DNA from 3 places in the Staphylococcus sp. Marseille-Q1834 genome. Region 1 is predicted to be linked to each of the others. Evidence: riboswitches for the same ligand, from Rfam matches in the RefSeq annotation. Region 1 holds a riboswitch; each other region holds the start of a gene.

The links. Region 1 has a riboswitch for S-adenosylmethionine ahead of LIX58_RS01570 (methionine ABC transporter ATP-binding protein). Riboswitches for the same ligand answer to the same signal wherever they lie in the genome.
Region 2: linked by a shared signal. The riboswitch ahead of LIX58_RS06155 (MetQ/NlpA family ABC transporter substrate-binding protein) and the one ahead of LIX58_RS01570 (methionine ABC transporter ATP-binding protein) in region 1 are both predicted to bind S-adenosylmethionine.
Region 3: linked by a shared signal. The riboswitch ahead of metK (methionine adenosyltransferase) and the one ahead of LIX58_RS01570 (methionine ABC transporter ATP-binding protein) in region 1 are both predicted to bind S-adenosylmethionine.

Annotation. Positions count from the first base shown of each region.
Region 1 is NZ_CAKASN010000001.1:300,232-307,366, forward strand. It holds gene LIX58_RS01560 (MetQ/NlpA family ABC transporter substrate-binding protein) at 186-1,001, opposite strand; gene LIX58_RS01565 (methionine ABC transporter permease) at 1,022-1,717, opposite strand; gene LIX58_RS01570 (methionine ABC transporter ATP-binding protein) at 1,710-2,735, opposite strand; SAM riboswitch class I at 2,818-2,924, opposite strand; gene LIX58_RS01575 (thioredoxin family protein) at 2,982-3,278, opposite strand; gene LIX58_RS01580 (toprim domain-containing protein) at 3,271-3,657, opposite strand; gene gcvH (glycine cleavage system protein GcvH) at 3,923-4,303, opposite strand; gene LIX58_RS01590 (arsenate reductase family protein) at 4,460-4,813, opposite strand; gene LIX58_RS01595 (thioredoxin family protein) at 4,959-5,282, shown strand; gene LIX58_RS01600 (nitroreductase) at 5,380-5,919, opposite strand; gene aroD (type I 3-dehydroquinate dehydratase) at 5,990-6,715, opposite strand; gene LIX58_RS01610 (organic hydroperoxide resistance protein) at 6,889-7,135, shown strand, end outside.
Region 2 is NZ_CAKASN010000001.1:1,248,595-1,255,729, reverse strand. It holds gene LIX58_RS06165 (APC family permease) at 236-1,687, shown strand; gene LIX58_RS06160 (aspartate aminotransferase family protein) at 1,785-3,122, opposite strand; gene LIX58_RS06155 (MetQ/NlpA family ABC transporter substrate-binding protein) at 3,497-4,312, opposite strand; SAM riboswitch class I at 4,425-4,531, opposite strand; gene LIX58_RS06150 (hypothetical protein) at 4,677-5,102, shown strand; gene LIX58_RS06145 (LPXTG cell wall anchor domain-containing protein) at 5,279-5,905, shown strand; gene LIX58_RS06140 (putative glycoside hydrolase) at 5,958-7,135, opposite strand, start outside.
Region 3 is NZ_CAKASN010000002.1:575,595-582,729, forward strand. It holds gene crcB (fluoride efflux transporter CrcB) at 1-56, shown strand, start outside; gene LIX58_RS11915 (aldo/keto reductase) at 130-966, opposite strand; gene LIX58_RS11920 (NERD domain-containing protein) at 1,215-2,123, opposite strand; gene metK (methionine adenosyltransferase) at 2,281-3,477, opposite strand; SAM riboswitch class I at 3,594-3,705, opposite strand; gene pckA (phosphoenolpyruvate carboxykinase (ATP)) at 3,870-5,462, shown strand; gene LIX58_RS11935 (alpha/beta hydrolase family protein) at 5,509-6,276, opposite strand; gene ytkD (RNA deprotection pyrophosphohydrolase) at 6,281-6,754, opposite strand; gene yidD (membrane protein insertion efficiency factor YidD) at 6,819-7,061, shown strand; gene menC (o-succinylbenzoate synthase) at 7,052-7,135, opposite strand, start outside.

The sequences.
Region 1 (7,135 bases):
AAAACCCAAATATCGAAATAATTAAATTCGATTATAGTGCAGGCTCAGGTAGTTTTGGAGTTGCGCTACTTTATAGATACCTTTCGACATTTTAAAAACATTCAAGTAATAACTATTATCATCAGTCTCTACATAACAAAAGCCCTGAACCATAACGGTTACAGGGCTTTAACTTATTTCAAATATTATTTAGCAGGTACAACGGCACCTTTATATTTATCATTGATGAAATCACGAATATCTTTAGACTGTAATACTTCAACTAAAGCTTTGATTTTTTCATCATCTTTGTGTCCTTTTTGAACAGCAATTAAGTTAGCATAAGGATTGTCGTTTGCTTTTTCAACTACGATTGAATCTTTTTGAGGGTTTAAACCTTGATCAATTGCATAGTTAGAGTTGATGATAGCAGCATCTACATCTTGATTTTGATAAATTTTTGGTAAGTATTCAGCTGATTGTTTGTTATTGAATTTAATGTCTTTTTTGTTTTCAGTGATATCTTCGAATTTAGCGTCTTCGATTTTAACACCTTTTTTGATTTTAATTAAACCTTCATCAACGAAGAATTTTAAGAAACGACCTTGTTCAGCTGGGTTGTTAGAAACGTATACTGTAGCACCTTTTGGAAGGTCTTTTAAGCTTTTATATTTTTTAGAATATACAGCCATTGGTTCTAAGTGAACTTTACCAGCATCTTCAATTTTGTATCCTTTTTCTTTACTTTCAGTTTTTAAGTAAGGTACGTGTTGGAAATAGTTAGCGTCTAATTCACCTTTATCTAATAATTTGTTTGGTGTAGTGTAGTCGTTAATTGTTTTAATTTCTAAGTCATAGCCTTTCTTTTTAAGTAAAGGTTTTGCTTTTTCTAAGATTTCAGCGTGAGGAGCTGGTGAAGCACCAACTACGATTTTTTTATCTTTGTCCCCTCCGCCATTTCCACATGCGGCTAATACAACAGTAAGTGTAAGTACTAAAAATAAACTTAAAAGTTTTTTCATTAAATCAAACCTCTTTTCCCTTATCGTTTATCAATTTTATTTGCAATCCAATCCCCAATGAATTGAATTATAAATACAATAATTAAAATGAAGACTGTTGAAACTAAAATGACATCATTTTGGCTACGTGTGAAACCAGTTAAGTAAGCTAAGTTACCTAAACCGCCTGCACCAATAACACCGGCAATTGCAGTTGAACCAACTAAAGCAATCGCTGTAACAGTAATACCTGATACAAGTGCTGGCATTGATTCTGGAAGTAATACTTTCCAAATAATTGTCCATGTGTTTGCTCCCATTGATTGAGCCGCTTCGATGACACCTTTGTCAATTTCCTTAAATGCAATTTCTACTAATCTTGCGTAGAATGGTGCTGCACCAATAATTAAGGCTGGTAATGCACCAGTAGGACCACTTATTGTTCCTAAAAGAACACTTGTAAATGGAATTAATAACAAGATTAAGATAATAAATGGAATTGCTCGGAATAAGTTAACAATAAATGAAACTATGCTATAAAATATTTTTGCCCCAGTAGAATTGCTTCTAGCTGAAAGGAAGAGTAATACACCTAAGATTAAGCCTAGAATAAACGCGAAGATTGTTGAAACGATAGTCATATATAACGTTTCATAAATCGCTTGCCATACATCTGGCCATTGTACATTAGGCATTGTAACCATTTCATGAAGAATATCACCATATGATTTATTCATGCTTAATCACCTCCACATTGACATATCGCTTATGTAAATCATTTTTAAATTCTTCAAAAGCCTCATGCGTAATATGTGGAATATGGATAACTAAAAATCCAATTGAACCATCACGTGTATTTTTAATATTTGCTTCAAGAATATTAATATCAATATTCAAATTTTTAGTTATGTAAGACACGATAGGTTCAGTAGTGTTGTTGCCATTGAAATTAAGTCTCACAATGTAAGCATCTGAATCTAATGGTTCTAAATGTTTAATTGACTCTTCAAAGTCATCATCTAAATCATCTTTGACAAAGCGTTTTGTCACTTCGTGTTGAGGATTTTCAAAGACTTCACTTACTCTACCTTTTTCAATGACACGTCCATTTTCCATAACAGCTACTTCATCACAAATACGTCTGATTACTTGCATTTCATGAGTGATGATAACAATCGTAAGATTTTGACTCTCTTTTATTTTTAATAGTAAATCTAAAATTTCATCGGTAGTTTGTGGGTCAAGTGCACTTGTTGCTTCGTCGCACAATAACACGTCTGGATCATTTGCCAATGCACGTGCGATACCTACTCTTTGCTTTTGTCCACCAGATAATTCTGAAGGATAAGCATTTTCTCTACCTTTTAAGCCTACAAGCTCAACAAGTTCCAAAGCTTTTTGCTTAGCTTTCTCTTTAGAGACGCCAGCAATTTCAAGCGGAAACATAATATTTTTTAAAACAGTTCGTGACCACAATAGATTAAAATGTTGGAATACCATACTTACTTTTTGACGTTTTTTTCTTAACTCTGCTTTTGAAAGTTTGTTAATATTGTCGCCATCTATAATAATGTCCCCTGATGTAGGTTCCTCTAGATTATTGAACATTCTAATTAACGTACTTTTACCAGCACCAGAGAATCCAATCACTCCAAAAATTGAGCCTGATTCTATTTTTAAGTCAACGTGATCAACTGCTAGAACATCTTTATTCTTTGTGTGATAGCGTTTAACTACTTGATTTAATTCAATCACGTTAAGTGCCTCCTTAAAACTTTATGTAATTAAAAAATGCTTTCCCACTTTAGTTAAGTTGAGAAAGCATTGAAATATCTTTCTCTCATCTTCTAAAGTGTTAAACTTTATGTGAATTGGCACCATTTCTATTGTCTAGACGGTTGCCGGGCTTCATAGGGCACATCCCTCCACCTCTCTTGATAAGAGTTTTCGCACTATTTAATTAATTTATATCCTATCATTGCACTATAAATTCGTCAATCATTATTTTAATTTTTCTAACAAATAAGGTACAGATTGAAATGCGTAGATTCTATCTAGTTCCTTATCCTTACTCATAATCATTAACACAGGCACGGACATAATTTTATTTTCTTCGCTAAATTCTGGATGAAAATTTAAATCTATCTTTTTAATAGGCAATTTTAAAATCTCATTTGCGATGTCTAGCATGCGCTCAGAAATTTTACATGTGCCACACATGGGCGTATACCCAAATATAAGATGTTTATTTTCTTTGAAGTTTTCTCTAATATCTTCTACTTTTGTTGTACTACTCATTCATTAATACTAACCTTTCAGTCGTTAAATTAGGTATGAGACGCTTCTCCTTTCGAACAGTAAAACCGTATCTGCTCAAAACATTAGCAAGATAGTTTTTAGGACATCGCGCGACTTCACAGTACGTTTTATCAACATAAATGTGCTCACTTTCGCTCAGATATCGTTTGAACCACTTTCTAATTTTCTCACCCTCGTCATCTGAATCTGCAAGTACATACACTTGCTTATCATATAATGATTCGATCATATCATCTATCTTGTCGATACTCATTGTACCATGCGTACAGATAATATTGACAGGTTCAGCGATGACTTGTTGTACTCTCTTCTTATCAGATTTACCTTCAACAATAATAACTTTATTTAAAATTGCCATGCTCATCCACCTTCTAAGTCGATAATAAACAATCATTAACTTCTTCACAGAATAATCAAATTCTAAACTTATTTTACTAAGACTTAACATTTAGAATGATTTATTTTTGAAAGGCTCACTAACTATCATTATTTAATTTTAACGTGTATATACTTACCCTTACATATATGTATTTTAAGTGCGGGTTATTGTATTAATATTTGAGTAAATTAATTTTTATAAAATAAAAAACTCCATGATACGAAATCAAGGAGTTCCCTGTTAATTATTCACCAATCATTTCAGAATATTGATCAGCACTTAATAACTCGTCTAATTGACTTTCATCGCTAAGTTCAACTTTAACCATCCATGCTTTTTCGTATGGTGATTCGTTTACGAACTCAGGGCTATCTTCTAATTCTTCGTTAGTTTCAACAATTTTACCAGATACTGGTGCATATAATTCAGAAACAGTTTTAACTGATTCTACGCTACCAAAAGTATCCCCTTCGTTGATTTCATCGTCAACGTCTGGTAATTCAACGAATACGATATCACCTAATTCGCCTTGTGCGTATTCAGTAATACCAATTGTTACTGTATTGCCTTCAACTTTAACCCATTCATGTTCTTTAGAATATTTTAATTCGCTCGGTACTGCCACGAAAATCCCCTCCTAAAATTAATTACAATTTAATGATGCCATACCGTTACTTTTCATTCAACTATTAATATTAAAAGTTGATACAATTTATTGAATTAATATTTGTAAAATTAAACTATTTTAACTAATATGAAAAATTATCACTTCATAAAAGGGTTATAGCCAAGTTTCTTTATATTGATCTTCCTTAAATCCTAAAGTTATTTTGTCACCTGAAATCGCTAATGGACGTTTAACTAACATTCCATCTGAAGCTAATAGTTCTAATTTTTCGTCATCAGCTAAATCTTTCAATTTATCTTTTAAGCCTAATTCTCTGTATTTAGCTCCATGCGTATTAAATAATTTATTAATTTCTACACCTGTTTTTTCGATGATATCTTCAAATTCTTTTTTTGTTGGTGTATGTTGCACAATATCAATCGGCTCGTAACTTACGCCATGTGTCTCTAAAAATTTAGCTGCTTTTTTACAAGTCGTACAATTTGAATATTGATAAAATTTAATCATTCAGATGTAACCTCCTATTTTGATTTAACCTAAATATATCAGAAAACTTATGTAAACGCTCTATATTTTTTAAGCTTAATTTTTCGATTAAAATAAATATTTCGTTATAATATAATTAGCATTTAATTAAAAGGAGCGTATATAAATGAAAAGCATTCAAACAACAGACGAATTTAAATCTACAATCCAAAGTGACCAACCCGTTATCGTGAAATTCGAAGCAGGTTGGTGTCCTGATTGTAAAGCAATGGACATGTGGATTGATCCAATCGTCGAGAAATATAACCAATATGAATGGTTTACAGTCAATCGTGATGAACTTGAAGATGTAGCTGCTGATAATGAAGTAATGGGCATCCCAAGTTTATTAGTATTTGAAAATGGCAATAAACTTGCACACTTACATTCAGCTAATGCGAAATCACCAGAACAAGTTGAATCATTCTTAGAAGAAACATTTAACAAGTAAGGGTTAGAACAGAAAATACATTTTTAATTTAGTCATCTATTGCCAAATTAATTAAGACGGCTAAGACATTGATTTGTCTCAGCCGTCATTTTTTATTCTAATACTCAGAAATTAAGTTTTTACTTTTACGTTGTGCTTTTGGTGGTACTACTTCTAAATCTGTTAAATAAAGTAAACCAGCAATCGCTTCATCATCTTTAATACCTAATACTTTACGCACTTTAGGTTCAAAGATGTAAGTTGGTGTTTTCCAACATGTGCCAATACCTTTTTCATATAATAGTAACATTAAGTTTTGAGCATACGCGCCCATCGCAAAGAAATTCTCACGATTTTGACGTTGGCGTGGGTCCGTCTTTAATACTAGTACTAACATCCCACCTAGATTTGTCACTGCATTATAGTGATCTTCTTGTTTATCTGGACTATTTGGAAAGGCGAATGGTGTCACATCTCTACTCATATCGCCTAATCTATCTTTTGCTACATGGATAACTCTCCACGGCTCTCTCATCCCATGATTAGGAGCATCTGTAGCTTTCTCAATCGCATCAAATAATGCGTCATCATCAATAGTCATATCATGTTTAAATTTTTTAATACTTCTTCTTGAAGAAATTGCTTCTTGTAGTTCCACAATTATCGCTCCTTCATAATGATAACTATTATCAATTATAAACTTTTATATAAGTAAATTCAAATGTATGCTACATGTCTTCATAGAATGACAATTGGTCTTTCAACGTTTTCACATGTAGTTGTCCTGGTGCTTGAGGTGTTCCTAAACATCCGTATGAAACAGATCCTCCAAAGGCACCTTGTGCTACTCGGCTAACTACGCCTAACTGTGACATCGAAATACCAATGACCTTAGGATAAACGGCATCTACACTTGTAGCCATCGCTTGTAATAACGTAGCAACATCTTCTCGACATTGTGGCATAACCGCAATTTTGACATAATCAGGATTCAATTGATGCATTTTATAATAAGTAAATTTTAGTATGTCTATTTCTGGTGTTTCTTGAAAATTATGATACGACACTACAACTTGTTTATCATTCCTTTGTGCTAAACGAACAAAATCACGATGAGCAATGACATCATAATCACTATCCCATTCAATATCAATCATGTGACAGTAATCCAAATGTGCAATATCTTGTAAAAGCTTCATATAAGCTTCATAAGGTAAGCTGCCTTTACCTCCTTGTGAAATTGTGCGGTATGTGACCAATACTTTAAAATCAGCACCTTGATTGTGTAGTATTTCGAGATTTTTAGTAAGCAATTGAATATGATTTTCTGGCCATTGATCAATACGTAATTCCACTATATCTATCTCATTCTGATATTGGTTTAAATCGTCTAATGTGACGGTATCTACTAATTCTGTTGGTGCTATGGTTGCGGCTACTTCTACAGTTGTCATGGAACTCCCTACTTTCTCGATATTATTTTGTTTTATTTTAAACTATTGTGTCTCTAACTCCAACCTTATGAGGTTTTTGGTCCTTCATTTTCCAAAAAAATTAAATATGTATGATTTAAAAATTTAAAGGTGGGTATACAGTGATTGAACACGAAATTTAGGAGGTAATAATAATGGCAGTTCAATATGAAACTAAAGCAACAAACGTTGGTGGACGTAAAGGACATGTTCACACTGACGATAATGCAATTAATGTAGATGTATTACCACCACAACAAGCGGACGGAAACGCAACTAACCCTGAACAATTATTCGCAGCTGGTTATGCTTCATGCTTCAATGGTGCATTCGATCTTATCTTAAAACAAAACAAAGTTCGCGATGCTGAACCTGAAGTAACATTAACAGTACGTTTAGAAG
Region 2 (7,135 bases), 950 kb from region 1:
TTTTGGTGTTATTTTATACTTTTTTATTGTTTTTATTTCTTTCATATCTGATATAATCAAGTCTATCATTTAAAATTTTCTTGTTAGGCTAAATCATTTTATAAAAAGTAAGAAAACTTAAAATTTTCAGAAATTTTAGACAAAATATTGAGTTTTTGTGCTATGATATTAAATGTCAATTAATCAACAAGTTATTAAATAGAGAGAATAAAATATTCAGTGGAGGTTCATCATTATGCCCAGTGTTTTCAAAAAATTTACCAGAAAAGAAGATCCCACTATCTATCAAAGTAAAGATGGACACTTAAAACGTACTTTACGCGTTCGAGATTTTCTTGCATTAGGTGTAGGTACTATTGTATCAACAGCTATCTTCACTCTACCTGGAGTTGTAGCTGCTGAACATGCAGGACCTGCAGTATCATTATCATTCTTATTAGCTGCTATCGTAGCTGGTTTAGTAGCTTTCTCATATGCAGAAATGGCGTCAACTATGCCATTTGCTGGTTCAGCTTATTCATGGATTAACGTTTTATTTGGAGAATTTGCTGGATGGGTAGCCGGTTGGGCGCTTCTAGCCGAGTACTTTATTGCCGTCGCCTTTGTAGCTTCCGGTTTTTCCGCAAACTTACGCGGGCTTATTTCACCATTAGGTATTGTCTTACCTAAATCATTGTCTAATCCTTTTGGTGCTGACGGAGGCGTGATTGATATTATCGCAGCACTCGTGATTATCATTACAGCGGTTATTTTATCTCGTGGTGTGACAGAAGCAGCACGTGTGGAAAATGTTTTAGTTATTTTAAAAGTATTTGCAATTGTTTTATTCGTTATCGTTGGTTTAACAGCTATCCATGCTTCAAACTATGTCCCATTTATTCCTGAACATAAAGTGACAGAAAACGGTGACTTCGGTGGATGGCAAGGTATTTATGCTGGGGTTTCAATGATCTTCTTAGCATATATCGGATTTGACTCAATCGCTGCAAACTCTGCAGAAGCAATCAATCCAGAGAAAACAATGCCTCGTGGTATCCTAGGTTCTTTAGCAGTTGCGGTAGTATTATTCGTAGCCGTAGCATTAGTATTAGTAGGTATGTTCCACTATTCTAGATACGCTGGTAACGCTGAACCTGTAGGTTGGGCATTACGTCAAAGTGGACACGTTATTATCGCTGAAGTTATCCAAGCGATTTCAGTTATTGGTATGTTTACTGCCTTAATCGGTATGATGTTAGCTGGTTCACGTTTACTTTATTCATTTGGACGTGACGGCTTATTACCACCTTGGTTATCAAAATTAAATCACAATCATTTACCAAACAGAGCACTTTTAATCTTAACAATTATTGGTGTATTAATTGGTTCAATGTTCCCATTCGCATTCTTAGCACAATTAATTTCAGCAGGTACATTAGTAGCATTCATGTTCGTATCACTTGCAATGTATAGCCTAAGAAAACGCGAAGGTAAAGACTTACCAGTACCAGCATTTAAAGTACCAGGTTTCCCAGTATTACCGGTTATCACATTTATTCTTGTTGTACTTGTATTCTGGGGCTTAAGCTTCGATGCTAAACTTTATACTTTAATTTGGTTCCTTGTAGGTATAGTGATTTACACATTCTATGGTGTAAGACACTCTAAGAAAAATGAAGAGAAAGATTACGTAGTACCTAAAGATTAATATCATTTTAAAACGGTAGGCATTTCGCCTACCGTTATTTATATATAAAAGCCTATCTCTAAATTTGAGATAGGCTTTTGTACTGTCTTAGGGCCACTTACCAGCCTTGACCTTCGATACTATAATTATCTAATTGTCCTTCTTCCAATGCTTGTAGTGCTGCTTCAATTACATCTAAAGCATGGTCAAGTTGTTCGTACGTAATAACTAATGGCGGTTGGAAACGTAGTACATTCCCTGCTACTGCGATAATCACGACACCATGGTCAAAACAGTAATTGCAGATTTTCAATGCTTCTTCAGAGGCTCTTGTCTTCGCTTGTTTATCTGACACAATGTCGATGCCAATCGATAAACCAATGCCTCGTTCATCGCCTACGTAATGATATTTCTCTACCCATTGATTCATGCGCTGACGTACGTGGTGTCCCTTTTCAGAAGCAGCAGTTAGTAAATCATCTTCTTCAATCATCCCTATTGTAGCTAAAGCCGCTTCGCAACTTACCGGATTTGCACCGGTTGTAAACAAGTGAGCTGGAGCTTCAAGACTTTCGATGATTTCTTTGCGTCCCACAATAGCTGACATTGGTAAACCGCCAGCCAATGACTTACCAAACGTAATTAAATCCGGTGTAAAGTTGAAATGATCGACAGAACTCCAAGTTCCTGTACGACCAAGACCTTGTTGAATATCGTCTACCACTAGTAAAATACCATGTTCGTGACATAAAGCTTCAAGTGCTTCGAAATAACCTTCTACCGGTTCTAATAAACCACCATCACCTTGAATCGTTTCAACAACGATACAAGCCACTTCTTCAGCCGGCACATACTTCGCAAACATTTCTTTAAGTGGCGCAAGGTATTCTTCGATGGTATTCGCATGAGGTTGTTCATACATCCCTCTATATTTATCTGGAAAAGGAATATGGTAAAAGCCATTAAGCAATGGTCCATAGTGTTTACGCATATTCAAACTAATCGCTGACATAGAGAGTGAGCCAAACGTTGACCCATGATACGCATTTGTAAAGCTAATGATATAGGGGCGTCCTGTGTACGCGCGTGCAAATTTAATAATTCCATCATTTGCATCTGAGCCGCTTAATCCAAATGTGACACGCTTCTCATAATCCCCTGGCGCAATCTCACACAATTTTTTAGATAACTTAACGGCTGGTTCATGGTACATGTTAGCAGGCGTATAATGAATAAACTTATCTACCTGTTTCTTAATCGCATCAGTAACGCGTTTCGGTGCATGCCCTACATTTTGAGAACTGGCACTTGAAAGTAAATCAATGTACGCTTTCCCATCCACATCAACTAATGTTGCCCCGTATCCATGATCAATCGCTAACGGGTAATATTTTATTCTCCCAGATGTTGCAAAATATCGTCCGTCTTCTTTAATTAATTCCTCTGCCTTACTCATGATTACTCATCCTCCCATAACGTGCCTTCCCTTATACATTTATTTTTTGAAAAGTTTTGGCCCTCGCAATAAACTTCATTTAATAATAGTAATCAATATCTTACTAATAATTATCAGATTTGTAAATATTTTCTGAATATTTAAAATATAAAAAGTTTTGAAGAGAGTGGAGATAATGAATATAAATGACTCAACAGCTTTCTTTAAGACAAGACCTTAGATACCAAGTTCGACTAAACTTTCTTGTGGTAAATTTATATTCGAATAGATAAATAATTAGCATTAATTCTCGAAAGAATTGTACAACCAATCAATAAATGCATTCAAAAAATGACCCACAAAGCAGTAGCTTTGAGAGTCATTTCTATAAATAATTATTTGCTATCATATGGAATTACATCGTCTCCATATTCTTTTTTAATATAATCTTTTATTTCTTTCGATTGCATTACTTTTAACAATTCTTGGAACTTTTTATCTTTTTTATGCCCTTCTTGTACAGCAATAATATTAGCAAACGGAGATGATTTACCTTCCATAACAATCGCGTCTTTAGATGGTTTCAAACCATTATCGATGGCATAGTTAGAATTCATAATCACTGCTGCTCCTTCGCCATTTTTGTATGTCTTAGGTAAAAATTCAGCACCTTGCTGATGATTAAATTTTAAATTCTTTTTATTTTCAGCAATATCTTCAAACTTTGCATCTTCAATTTTGACACCTTTTTTCAACTTAATGAGACCTTCGTCTACAAAGAATGATAAAAATCGTCCTTCTTCCGCTGGGTTATTTGAAACATAAATCGTTGAACCTTCAGGAATATCTTTCAGTTTTTTGTATTTTTTACTGTATACACCCATAGGTGTTGTAAATACTTTACCTAATTCTTCTATTTTATATCCATGACTTTTCCTTTCAGCTTTTAAATAAGGCACATGTTGGAAGAAATTCGCATCTACATCACCTTTATCTAATAATTTATTTGGCACTTTATAATCATTTACTTCTTTAACTTCTAAATCATAACCTTTTTTCTTTAATTGTTCTTTTGCTTTCTTCAACACATCTCCATGTGGTGCAGGTGAAGCAGCAACCGTGATTTTTTTATTATCCTCTTTATCTTTGCCACATCCTGCTAATACAATAACTAAAACTAAAATACTTATCACACTTAACCATTTTTTCATGTATATCGACACCTCTTTTTTAATAATGATTCAATTACACCTCAACTCTTAAATAGTTAGAAGACATAAAAAAATACTTTCTATTATTTAAGAGAAAGTATCGATACACTTTCTCTCATCTCTTAAAGTATTGTTTACTTTATGTGAATTAGCACCATTTCGTTAAACGACGGTTGCTGGGCTTCTTAGGGCACATCCCTCCACCACTCTTGATAAGAGTTAATAAGTCTTATTGAATTGTTATCATATTAGCATTGGATAGCATTTAGGTCAATATTTTTCTAAACATTCTAAATTTTTAAAATGTGTGATTTACTTTGCCATAGGGAATAGCTTGGTAAACACATTTGAAGGATGGATGATTATGGTACGGTATGGCTACCACTTTCTTAGTGCATTGCTTATTAGCGTTTTATTATTACTGATCATGTTTATTATGGATGTATTAGTACAGTCGACTCATTTAACTTTATTGCTAATTAATATAGATTTTCTTGCAGATCCTAGCAAAACACCATTAATTCTTGAATTATTGATTCATGTATTCATCGGTTTTATCATTTATATTATTTTCTTAGCGATTTATCATATTTCTAAACCGTTTTATAGAATCAGTTATTTCTTATTATTGATTGTTTTTGCAGTATTATATCCCCTATTAATTGTTATGGCTCAACGCTCATTTTTCCACTTTAGTTGGGGTGAATATGGATTATGGATGATTGCGCACTTGATTTTTACAGTTTTAATGGCTTGTGCAATTCCTTACTTTTCAAAAAAGAGCTTCTAAAAAGTCATTTGAAAATCTTAAAAAAATCTTTACTATCATTAACTAATATTTACAAACTATCATTTCTTTAAATTAGATTAAAAATTCAATATTGTTTATTTTAAACCCCTATTCAATTGTTATTTCAATGCTACACTAAAGCTGTAATTGATAATAAATGAAATGGGGTTTTCATTGTGAAGAAGGTCTCTTTAATTGCATCAACTGTTTTAACAAGTACAGTATTGCTATCTGTAGCAAATCCAGCACATGCATCTGCTGCAGAAGTTGTAACGCAAGATAATGCCCAACAAGTTGCAACTACGGCGATGTCAAACAGTGGAGGCAACCCTAATTTACAAAACTTCAAAAAAGCAGTAGATAAAGGCGATTACTTTGAAATCGTTAGTCAAAATAAATTAAATGCTGGTAATGGTGTTTACAGAGTTTATAAGAATGGTGAAGTTGACTATAAAAATGATAAATATAGTCAATTTAGTAGACTTCAAGATGAGGAAACACATGCAGAACATGGTATAGCTAAAGCAGCTGAAGTAGAACCTCAACATAAAAAAGCACCGAAAGTCGCTTCAGTAGATTGTGCACGCGAGCTCAACGCGTATTATGTGGGAAATGTAGATTCTTCAGAAGTACCTTCTGTAAAACAAATCAAAGCACATAAATCAAAGCAGCATGCCTCAGATAAATCTTTACCTCAAACAGGTGAAGCGCAACATGAACCAACAAGTCAAATATTCGGTGGCTTATTCCTTTTATTAGGAAGCGCCTTTATGATTAATAGAAGAAATAAAAAAGCGTCATAATATAAAAAGTTACGCCTTTCAACCTATAGTGTTGAAAGGCGTAATTTTATTATTATTGATTATCTTGATTGTTTTGTTTGTCTTTGTTGTTATCTTGGCTATTTTTATTATCAGAACCTTTATTATTATCGTTTGATTCTTGTTCTACACCTTCAGGATCTTGATCTTTCGCATTACCTTTTTCAGGGTTATAGTTAGCGCCTTCAGTGTATTCATTACCAGCGTTCCATAATAAGAATTCATTTACACCATTATCTTTCAATGCTTGTACTTGGTCTGAGACTTGCTTAGCATCGTAATCGATATAATTACCATTACCTAAATATGAAGCAGTGAAATCTTGAATCCATGGACGAGAAATTGGTTTATCTTTACCAAGTGTATCCAATAAGTTATTTTCTTTTTGGATGTAACGGTTAATTGTTGTGTATGGTTCAGTATCTGGTGCTTGTAAACCGAAATCACCATTACTCCAGTGAGATGGATAAATCATTGATGAAATTGCATCTACATTTTTAGAGATTTTAGGGAAACTTTGACCAATACCTGGTGCATTTTTAACTAATGCAGAGTAACCAAATACGTCAGCTGATACGTTTACACCCATTGGTTTCAATTCTTTATTCGCATGCTCTAAGAATTTAGTAATCGTATCAACACGTTGATCTCCAGAGCTTAACTTACTATTTTTATAATCACCCTTATTATAAGTTAAACTATCTGCTTCATTCTCAAATCCTTCTGGGAAACGAACATAGTCAAATTGGATGTCTTGGAATCCTGCTTTAGCAGCCGCTTTAGCTACTGCGATATCATAATCCCAAACTTCTTTCATGAATGGATTGATAAAGCTATCGCCTTTACCATTTGTCCATACTGAACCATCACTGTTTTTAAATGACCATTCAGGATGTTCGTTCGCCAATTTAGTATCTTTAAATGTTACGATACGTGCAATTGGATAAATATCGTTATCATGTAATTTTTTTAATAATTTCTTACCGTCAACAATATCTAAAGTGTTTTTATCCACATTTTTGTTGCCAGTATTTAATTTCATCGTAATGTTACCTTCGTCATCTTTCACGTCGATAACCATTGTATTCAACTTAGAATCTTTAATGAATTTAATTAACTCATCTAATTTGTTACCTTGTGTTGAATTACTAGTTACATAAATACCTTTAACGCCATCTTTAGGATAATCCACTTTGTTAGAGTTATCATTCT
Region 3 (7,135 bases), on a different contig from region 1:
CAATTTTACAATTTATTATAGGATTTTTAGCTTGTTACCTAGGTTATATTCTTTAGTCCTATAATCTTTTTAAAAATAAATGCTATTCATTGACCATGAAGAAGCGGTCAATGAATAGCTATTTTTGTATTAATGTCCTTCAAATGTATTAGGATCTGGTCCTACCCTTTTATCTTTATTTAATTGATCAATGCGATTCATTTGATCTTCAGACAATTCAAAATCAAACACATTAATATTTTCTTCAATTCGACTAGGTGTAATTGATTTAGGAATCACAATCACTCCATGTTGAATGTTCCAACGAATAATAACTTGTGCTGGTGATTTACCTACTTCTTTACCAATCTCAATTAAAGTTTCATCATTTAGAATTTGAGCATTCATTAATGGTGACCATGATTCCATATAAATTTTTTGTGCATCTAAATATTTTCTCAATTCATTTTGCGTAAAATAAGGATGAAATTCAACTTGATTGATTACAGGCTTAATTGATACTTGAGCTAGTAAAGCTTCAAGATGTTCTGGTTGAAAGTTACTTACACCTATATTTTTTACTTTGCTATCTTTATATAAATCTTCCATACCTTTCCACGTATCAATCATCACTGCTTCATTCGTACCTGGCCAGTGCACTAAATATAAGTCTAAATAATCAAGACCTAATTTTTTAATACTTGTATCATAAGCTTGAGCTACATTTTCGCGACCAAAATCTTCAAAATATAATTTAGATGTGACAAAGATATCTTCACGACTTAAACCAGCCGCTTCAAGTCCTTCTTTAATACCTATACCTACTTGTTCTTCGTTCCCATACACTTTAGCTGTATCAATACTACGATAGCCTGATTCAATTGCATGTTTCACTGCTTCTTTACACGTTTCATCATTTTCAACTCTAAATGTACCTAGACCTAATTTAGGCATGTGATGTCCATTATAAAACTCAATTGTTTCCATTTTATAGACCCTCCCACTATTTATCATATGATTTATTTATAACATGTATGATGTATATGATGATATTATTTTATTCCCTAAAATCTCTCACATTAATACACAAACATGACATTAATAATAATGTGACTCAAACAAGAGTATTTAAAGCATTATTAAAATGAATATCAACACACTTAGGTTAGAATTTCTTTACAGAACTACAGGCATGAAAAAACGCTAGAAAGAATAATCTTCCTAGCGTTTAAGCATTAATTAAATGTTTCAATTTTATCCATAATAGATTGTAACTCTTCAACATTAAATTGAATTCGTCCATGGAACACAAATTTATTAAAGAACTCATCTAATTGTTCAGGACCTACTAAAACTTTAACACTTGAACTTTGTGCATAATTTGAAATCGTTACATCTCCATCATGTTTAGGATTGAAATACATAATAGACGTTGGCGTATATTTCGTACCTAATTGTGTTTGTAAATCAGTCGCTAACTTTTCAATTGCTTCAAGCTGGTCTGAGTAATTTACAAATGATAAAGAAGATTTGTCATCATTCTGATCTAACACCAATGTTTGAGGTGATTTCGGATCTAAATCAAGTGTGTTAAACACTTGTTCCATCATAGGTAACTCTTGGAATTGATTACCACTAATACCATTGTAAACATGCCCTTTTAACAATTGAGAGTCAATAATATAAAGACCAGTACGTGTTAATACTAAATGACTAATGCGTTGAATATCATTAAACTCATTACTTGGTAAAAAGATATTCGCCATAATATGCATATCATCACGTCGAATACGCTTCTCATTCACTAATCGGTCACGAATACCAATTAATCGCATGTCCGTTACATATTCACTTGTATTTTTAGAGAAAAGTTTTAAAGCATCAATTTCACGATTTTTTCCGCTAATTGTGGCATCGAAATCTTCTTTTTGTCGAGTAACTTGTTTCTTGTTTTCGATACGCTCTTTTTCTAAAGCCTCTTCATGCGACTCAAGCATTTGCTTTTCTTTAAGACTGTATTCTTCTTTCGTATTCTGTTTGATATTATTTTTACTTTTCAAGGTAACTAAGAATAATATTAAACAAATGATTGCTACAACAATTGCTGCAATTAAACCAATTTCTATTGGTCCAAATGAATTCATTAAAACAACGCTCCTTCAGACTGTAGACAATTTCTTTCAGTCATTATACTTAAAATTACTTTATCGACAAGCTTACTTCTTTACTATCAATAGTCCTAATTATAATAGAAATGATTAATAATTTCGATATAAAACATCAAATTTTGTATAGAGGTAATTATGCTTGTACAGCATCTTTTAAGACATTAACTTTGTCTAATTTCTCCCATGGTAATAGGACATCAGTACGTCCAAAGTGACCATAAGCTGCTGTTTGTTTATAAATTGGTTGTTTTAAGTCTAACATTTTAATAATGCCCGCTGGTCTTAAGTCAAAGTGTGCTCTAACCGCTTCAACTAATTGTGCTTCTGATACTTTACCAGTATTAAATGTATCAATAGAAATCGAAACTGGTTCAGCTACACCAATTGCGTAAGCTAATTGAACTTCACATTGATCAGCTAACTCAGCTGCGACAATATTTTTAGCTACATATCTTGCTGCATATGCTGCTGAACGGTCTACTTTAGTTGGGTCCTTACCACTAAAGCAACCGCCACCATGACGCGCATAACCACCGTACGTATCTACGATAATTTTACGTCCTGTTAAACCAGCGTCACCTTGAGGTCCACCGATTACGAAACGACCTGTTGGATTAATAAAGAATTTAGTTTCGTCATCAATTAAGCCTTCTGGTACCGTAGGATAAATGACATGTTCTTTAATATCACTTTGAATTTGTTCTAATTCAATATCATCAGCATGTTGAGATGATACAACGATTGTATCGATACGTTTAGGTTTGTCATCTTCATCATATTCTACAGTTACTTGAACTTTACCGTCAGGACGTAAGTAATCTAAAATACCATCCTTACGTACATCTGATAGACGTTTAGCAAGTTGATGAGATAAGAAGATTGGTAAAGGCATATATGTTTCAGTTTCATTTGTAGCGTAACCAAACATTAAACCTTGGTCTCCTGCACCAGTTGCTTCAATTTCTTCTTCTGAAATATCTTCACGGTACTCTAATGCTTTATCTACACCTTGTGCAATGTCTGGAGATTGTTCATCAATTGCAGTTAATACTGCCATTGTTTGATAATCATAACCATATTTTGCGCGTGTATAACCAATATTTTTAATTGTTTCGCGTACAACTTTAGGGATATCTACATATGTAGAAGTTGAAATTTCTCCTGCAATTAAAGCCATACCTGTTGTCACTGTCGTTTCACAAGCGACACGTGCATTTGGATCATCTTTTAAGATTTCGTCTAAAATGGCATCAGAAACTTGGTCAGCGATCTTATCAGGGTGGCCTTCAGTCACTGATTCTGAAGTAAATAAACGTTTATTATAAGTCATGTTTTGCTCCTTTTATTATTTAAATTTACGAAAATTCTCTTTCAAATTGTGAGCTCAAAATAAAAGAGCCCTCTTCACTATAAAAGATAGAGAGAAGGCTCTTAAACGTCCATTCGCTCTTATCGTTCAGACCATATATGTCTGCAAACGGTTTGGCACCTTTCTTTTGTTAAAAAGAGGTTGCTGGGTTTCATTGGGTCCATGTCCCTCCACCACTCAGGATAAGAGAATCCGTTACTAACTATACTACCGAATCCCCTCATCAATGTCAATTTCGATTTTTAAAAGTTTTTGTCTTTTCCAGGTGGAATAAATAAGGCAATATGTTATACTAATTTAATGTAAAGGCTTACACGAAATATTTCAATAAATTGATGCTGGAGGGATTGGGTATGTCAGTAGATACATACAGCGAAACACCTAAAATTAAACATTTGTTAGAGAAAGAAAGCTCACTGTTTCAACTTTCTACTACACAACTTTACAACAAGATTTTAGATAATAACGAGGGCGAATTAACTGAACTAGGAGCAATCAATGCAAGTACAGGTAAATATACTGGACGTTCTCCTAAAGATAAATTCATCGTAACTGAACCTTCTTATAAAGATAATATCCACTGGGGAGATATTAACCAACCTATTGATGAAGAAACCTTCTTAAATCTCTATAATAAAGTTTTAGACTATCTTGAAAAAAAAGATGAACTTTACGTTTTCAACGGCTATGCTGGAAGCGACAAAGATACTCAACTTAAACTAACGGTTATCAATGAATTAGCATGGCATAACCTATTTGCACAAAACATGTTTATTAGACCTGAATCAGTTGAAGAAGCTAAAAATATTAAGCCAAACTTCACAATTGTTTCAGCACCTCATTTCAAAGCAGATCCAGAAGTAGATGGCACTAAGTCAGAAACATTTGTTATTATTTCATTCAAACATAAAACAATTTTAATCGGTGGTACTGAATACGCTGGGGAAATGAAAAAAGGAATCTTCTCAGTAATGAACTACTTATTACCAATGCAAGACATTATGAGTATGCACTGCTCTGCAAACGTAGGTGACAAAGGCGATGTAGCTTTATTCTTCGGTTTATCAGGAACTGGTAAAACAACGTTATCTGCTGCACCTGACCGTAAATTAATCGGTGATGATGAACATGGTTGGAATAAAAATGGTGTCTTCAATATTGAAGGTGGATGCTATGCTAAAGCAATTAACCTTTCAAAAGAAAAAGAACCTCAAATCTTCAATGCTATTGAATATGGTACAATTCTAGAAAATACTGTAGTTGATGAACGCGGTCGTGTAGATTTCGACGATAACACTAATACTGAAAATACACGTGCAGCTTACCCTATTCACCATATCGATAATATTGTGTTACCTTCAAAAGCAGCACATCCTAATACGATTATCTTCTTAACTGCAGATGCATTCGGAGTACTTCCTCCAATTGCTAAATTATCTAAATCACAAGCAATGTATCATTTCTTAAGTGGTTTCACTTCTAAACTAGCTGGTACAGAACGCGGTGTAACAGAACCTGAACCATCATTCTCAACATGCTTCGGTGCACCATTCTTACCATTAAACCCTATTAAATATGCTAATTTATTAGGTAAATTAATCGATGAGCATGATGTAGATGTTTATTTAGTAAACACAGGATGGACTGGCGGTAAATACGGTGTAGGACGTCGTATTAGCTTACACTATACACGCTACATGGTTGACCAAGCTATTACTGGTAAATTAAAAAATGCTGAATTCATTAAAGATGAAAAATTCGGCTTAAGCATTCCTACTGAAATGGAAGACGTACCTAAAACAATCTTAAATCCAATCAACGCATGGAGCGATTCAGATAAATATCGTGCTCAAGCTGATGATTTAATTAAACGCTTTGAAGATAACTTCAAAAAATTCGGTCCGGAAGTTAAAGAAATTGCTGAAACTGGCGGATTCAATAAATAATTATTAAATAGGAAAATGCCCACTCCACTGACATCTTGATGATGTATCAGTGAGACTGGGCATTTTCTTTTTGTTCTTCAATTTTTTTCATCCAATCATGAATATAATTCAACGCTTCTTTCATTGCTTTAGGGCGTGGCACATGACCTTCTTCTAATTGATAGAATGTATCGTACAGAGCCTCCTTTTTCTGCAACTGTTCTTCCAAGTAATAACCTTGATGAATGCCAACCTGCCAATCTTTGCCTCCATGTACAATCAATATTGGTGGGCTCGTACTATCAATTGATTTGAGTGCATCACGTTTCTCATACTCGTCTTTATCTTTCTTCGGATGACCAACCATCCGTCTCAACATGCCACGCAAATCTACTCGTTCTTCATACATTAATCGCACATCAGAGACGCCACCCCATGCAATATAACTATCAACTGGATAATCTTGGAAAGTTAGCAACCCTTGAAGTCCCCCTCTTGAGAATCCAATCATATGTACATAAGCCTTTGGATATTTCTTTTTTAAAATGTGCACGAGTTCTGTCACGTCGTTTAAATCTGCACGACAAAATTCATCTCGACCTTCACTACCATTACTTCCTCTATAATATGGTCCTACAACTAATGTATTTAAATTCGCAAACTGCATCAATCTCGCAGCACGTACACGTCCAACTTGCCCCTTGCCTCCACGTAGATATATCACTATACGTTCTACATGCTCATTGTAAGGCGTCATTTGTAAGGCTTTGACTTTAAGATGATTAACCTCATACGTTATCTCTTCAAAACGGTGCGTGTGTGATTCAATCGGCATTTTTTTAGTAGCTATAATACCCAAGCTCAATCACCCTCTCCAAACATTTGAGAATAGCGTCATCTTGAATTAAATAACTTTGATACGCTTCAGAAATATCATCAATACGCTTAAATAGCTCTGGACCCTTAGTTTCTAAGTAGTCATTTTTATTTTGAATCTCTTTGACATCAATGACATAAACATCTTTAGCAAACTTAGAGCCATCATTAGTATGCACTTGATATTGAGCAATATAATTTATATCATCAGCAATTGCACCTGTTTCTTCGAACAACTCCCTCTCAATCGCTTGTTGACTAGATTCTCCTTGTTCAACTTTACCACCAGGAAATTCAATACCTCTTTGTTTATGTTGCGTAAATAATAGCTGTTTTCTGAAAATGGGAATAGCTAAAACGTGATTACCATTCGGTTCATCATTATTGGTTTTAAACTGCATTGTGACACGTCTATTATCTTTATCTACAAACTCCACGTTCCTCACTACTCCTTTGAATGTGTTAAACTGTTTAATAATCAATCAATGCTGGAGGGTTCCTATGTTTAAAAAATTCTTTTTAGGCATTATTCATATATATCAACGCTATATTTCACCTATGACGCCACCAACTTGTCGCTTCTATCCTACTTGTTCAGAATATACTAGAGAAGCAATTGAAGTCTATGGCGCCTTTAAAGGTGGATATATGGGTGTGCGTCGTATTTTAAAATGTCATCCACTTCATAAAGGTGGTTTTGACCCTGTCCCTTTGAAAAAAGATAACAACGATCATCACTCATAAGGTATTAATTGTGTTTTATTAACGATTGGGGGATTAAAATGAATCAATCCCTCTTTTAATTTCCCTGTACCTTG